Regions from separate parts of the Kitasatospora sp. NPDC022856 genome, predicted to be linked through region 2. Evidence: riboswitches for the same ligand, from Rfam matches in the RefSeq annotation. Region 2 holds a riboswitch; the other holds the start of a gene.
What was found. Region 2 has a riboswitch for cobalamin ahead of metE (5-methyltetrahydropteroyltriglutamate--homocysteine S-methyltransferase). Riboswitches for the same ligand answer to the same signal wherever they lie in the genome.
Positions count from the first base shown of each region.

Region 1: another riboswitch for cobalamin. It lies ahead of ACZ34W_RS33045 (CoA-acylating methylmalonate-semialdehyde dehydrogenase); the one in region 2 lies ahead of metE (5-methyltetrahydropteroyltriglutamate--homocysteine S-methyltransferase).

Region 1 covers NZ_JBVHHE010000044.1:10,518-12,709, reverse strand. The annotation lists gene ACZ34W_RS33045 (CoA-acylating methylmalonate-semialdehyde dehydrogenase) at 1-1,042, opposite strand, end outside; cobalamin riboswitch at 1,254-1,446, opposite strand; gene ACZ34W_RS33040 (ATP-binding protein) at 1,528-2,192, opposite strand, start outside.
Region 2 covers NZ_JBVHHE010000009.1:261,063-263,254, forward strand. The annotation lists gene cobF (precorrin-6A synthase (deacetylating)) at 1-150, opposite strand, end outside; gene ACZ34W_RS14225 (hypothetical protein) at 302-424, opposite strand; cobalamin riboswitch at 513-736, shown strand; gene metE (5-methyltetrahydropteroyltriglutamate--homocysteine S-methyltransferase) at 875-2,192, shown strand, end outside.

The sequences.
Region 1 (2,192 bases), on a different contig from region 2:
GTTCGGCTCCCTCCTGGACCCCGAGGTCCAGGTAGTCGCGGACGCGCTCCAGGGCGTCGCGGCCGACCAGCGGACCGAAGTCGGCCGCCGGGTCGTCCGAGCGGCCGACCTTCAACGCGGCGATCCGCTCGACCAGCTTCGCCACCAGGGCGTCCGCCGTCTCGTCCCCGACCGGGACGGCGACCGAGATCGCCATGCAGCGTTCGCCGGCCGAGCCGTAGCCGGCGCCGACGAGGGCGTCGGCGGCCTGGTCGAGATCGGCATCCGGCATCACGATCATGTGGTTCTTCGCTCCGCCGAAGCACTGGGCGCGCTTGCCGTGCGCTGCCGCGGTCGCGTAGACGTGCTGGGCGATCGGGGTCGAGCCGACGAAGCCGAGCGCCTCGACCCGGGGGTCCTCCAGCAGCGTGTCCACGGCCTCCTTGTCGCCGTTGACGACGTTGAGCACGCCCGGGGGAAGCCCCGCTTCGAGGAAGAGCTCGGCCAGGCGCAGCGGCACCGAGGGGTCGCGCTCGGAGGGCTTGAGGACGAAGGCGTTGCCGCAGGCCAGCGCGGGCGCGGCCTTCCAGAGCGGGATCATCGCCGGAAAGTTGAACGGCGTGATGCCCGCGACCACGCCGAGCGGCTGGCGCATCGAGTAGACGTCGATTCCGGTGCCGGCGTTGTCGCTGAACTCGCCCTTCAGCAGGTGCGGGATCCCGGCGGCGAACTCCACGACCTCCAGGCCGCGCTGGATGTCGCCGTGGGCGTCGGCCACGGTCTTGCCGTGCTCGGCGGACAGCAGCCGGGCCAGCTCCTCCTTCTCCTGCTCGACCAGCTGCAGGAAGCGCAGCAGCACCCGCGCCCGCCGCTGCGGGTTCCAGGCGGCCCACTCGGGCTGGGCCTGCGCGGCGTCGGCGATCACCGCCTCGACCTCGGCCCGGTCGGCCAGCGGCACCCGGGCCTGAACCCGGCCGGTGTTGGGGTCGTACACGTCGCCGAAGCGCCCGGACGTCCCGGCGATGCGCTTGCCGCCGACGAAATGGGTCAGTTCACGAACCATCGTTTCCTTCTCTCATCGTGGATGGGGAGAGGAGGAATGGAGAGACCACCGCCGCCGTCCGGGCACACGGTCGTGCGCGCCTACGGCGGTCCGGCGGTTGACGTCAGCGTCGGGGGCGGAGTTGTGCCCCGACGGTCAGCACGGCAGGGCAAGGGGCAGCGAAACGGGAAAGGCGGCCCGGAGTCATGCGTGTCGTCTCCATCCTCGTGGAAAGCACGGACCACCCGCGGCCGGTATCCTGACTCCCGGATCCACGCCCGCCCCCAGGCCTTCCCGGCTGGCTGCCAGCGGCCGTCATCCACGAGGACGAACTCCCCGGTCACAGTGGCGGGACCGTGCCGGACTCACACCGGCTTCCCTGACACCGCGGACCTGGCATCGACCATATAGTTGGACGTCCTAGTAAGTCCAGAGGCCCGGGCGCCGCGGCGCGCCCTGGGAATCCCCGCCACTGCGACCGAGGGCGACCGCCGACCCGGGCCGCCTCAGGTGCGCCCGTAGCGGACCGCCTGGCCGGCGAACTCCCGGGCCATCTCCTCGGTCACGGTCGGCCGGGTGCGCCGGATGGCGTCCAGGTAGTCCTCGGTGCCGGGTTCGGTGCGTTCCCCCGTGTCGAGGGTGTGCTCGAAGACGGCCTGGGCGACCGCCATGGCGACCTGCCGGATGTCGGCGGGGGTGAAGCCGCTGCTGGCGCCGGCCAGCACAGCCGTGTCGGCCGCCGTGCCCGTCCTGGCGGTGTAGCCGGCCCAGAGGGCGTTGCGGGCCTCGTGGTCCGGCGGCCCCACCGGCAGGACGTAGTCGAACCGGCCGTGGCGCAGGAACGCCGGGTCCAGGGCGGCCACCGAGTTGGTGGCGCAGACGAGCAGCCGGCCCTCCCGGTCGCGGAACCGCACGATCGACTTGAGGAGCTCGTTGACCACGCCTACCGACGCGGGATCGGCGAGGCTGCGGGTGCCGGCGACCTCCTCGACTTCGTCGATGAAGACCAGCACGTGGTCCAGCTGCGCCATCTCCTCGAAGCGGCGGCCGAGCCCCGTGGCGAGCCCGTCCTCCGAAGCGATCCGCGAGGGGAAGAACTCTACGAACGGCCAGCCGAGCCGGCCGGCCACGGCCTTGGCGAAGGTGCTCTTGCCCGTGCCCGGCGGGCCGA
Region 2 (2,192 bases):
CAGCTGCCGGCGCAGCCGGATGAGGTCCTGCCGTTCCTCGTTCTTGTCGAGGATGAAGAAGACGTCGGTGCGGGCGAGGGCCTTGACCGCCTGCAGGGTGAGGTGGTCGGGATCGCCCGCCCCGATGCCGATGAGGAAGATGTGCCGCATGACAGTGATTGTGCCGTGCGGCTGCCCGTCCGCCGGGCGCGGCCGGTCCCGGGCGAACCGCCGGGTGGGCCGCGGGCGACCGGTCCGGTGGCACTGTGACGTCATGCACGCGCCCTCGACCCGGCCTTTCGGCCGTTGCCATGGCGGGCCGTCATGTTCTGGCTCCGCCGTCAGGGGTAGCCGGCACGGCGTGCGCGGCGGCGAGCACCTTGGCCGGGGTGACCAGCACGTCCTTCGTGACGCGCTCGTCCTCGACCACCGCCTCGACCACCACCTGAACTGCCCGGGCGGCCGGGGGCCGCCGGGGCCGTGCCGGCCATCCGCGATCCGGACAATCACTGACGCGCCGCCGGCGATGGGCCTAGGGTGGGCGGTGCAGTCGGTTCGCCGTGTCCTCCAGCCACGGCGTCGCAAGAGGGAACCCGGTGGGAATCCGGGACTGCCCCGCAGCGGTGAGTGGGAACGACCGCCGTCACACGCACTGGGCCCAGCCGGGCCCGGGAAGCGACGGCCAGTAGGTGTCCGGCCTGGAAGCCAGGCGGACGCGCCCGCGAGTCCGAAGACCTGCCACTGCCCGCGTGCACCCCGCACGCGGTGATCTCGGTGACCTCGAGGGCGGGTCGGCGGAGCGGGCGGGCCCACCCCGGTGCCGTGCCCCCACTGCCGTACCTCCACGCCGTCGTGCTCTCCCGGGATCGCAGCGCGACTCGCGAAGGAGAGTTCCGTGTCACCGAGTTCCACCACCCCGCAGGCCACCGTGTACGGCTACCCGAGGCAGGGTGCCGACCGGGAGCTGAAGAAGGCCGTCGAGGGGTACTGGGCGGGCCGCGTCGACGCCGCCGCCCTGCACGCCACCGCCGCCGTCCTGCGCCGCGCCAACTGGCGGCAGCTGGCGGACGCGGGCATCACCGAAGTCCCCACCGGCGACTTCTCGCTCTACGACCACGTCCTGGACACCACGGTCGCGGTCGGCGCGATCCCGGCCCGCCACCGCGCCGCCGTCGACACCGACCCGCTGGACGGCTACTTCGCCATGGCGCGCGGCACCCAGGACGTCGCACCGCTGGAGATGACCAAGTGGTTCGACACCAACTACCACTACCTCGTACCGGAGTTGGGCCCGGACACGGTCTTCGCCGCGAACTCCGCCAAGCCGGTCTCCGAACTGCGTGAGGCGCTCGGCCTCGGCCACCGCCCCCGGCCCGTGCTGGTCGGACCGCTGACCTACCTGCTGCTCGCCAAGCCCGCCCCCGGCGTGGCCGCCGACTTCCGGCCGGTCACCCTGCTGGACCGGCTGCTGCCGGTCTACGCGGAACTCCTCGCCGACCTGCGGGCCGCCGGCGCCGACTGGGTCCAGCTGGACGAGCCCGCGCTCGTCCAGGACCGCACCCCGGCCGAGCTGAACGCCGCCACCCGCGTCTACCGCGAGCTCGGTGCGCTCACCGACCGCCCGCAACTGCTGGTCACCAGCTACTTCGACCGGCTCGGCGAGGCCCTGCCCGTCCTGGCCAAGGCCCCGATCGAGGGCATCGGCCTGGACTTCACCGGCCCCGGCGCCGCCAACCTCGACGACCTCGCCGCCGTCGGCGGAGTGCCCGGCAAGCGCCTGGTCGCGGGTGTGGTGGACGGCCGCAACATCTGGATCAACAACCTGGAGAAGTCCCTCGCCACCCTCGGCACGCTGCTCGGCCTGGCGGACCGGGTCGACGTCGCACCGTCCTGCTCGCTGCTGCACGTCCCGCTCGACGCCGACCTGGAGCGCGACCTCGACCCGCAGGTCGCCCGCTGGCTCGCCTTCGCCCGTCAGAAGACCACCGAGGTCGCCACCCTGGCCCGCGGCCTGGCCCACGGCACCGACACCATCGCGGCCCAACTGGCCGCCAACCGGGCCGACCTGGCCTCCCGCGCCGGCTCGGCGCTGACCCGCGACCCGGCCGTCCGGGCCCGGGTCGCCGCCACCGCCCCCGAGGACGCCCGCCGCGCCCCGGCCTACCCCGAGCGCGCCGAGGCGCAGCGGGCCCGGCTCGGCCTGCCGCTGCTGC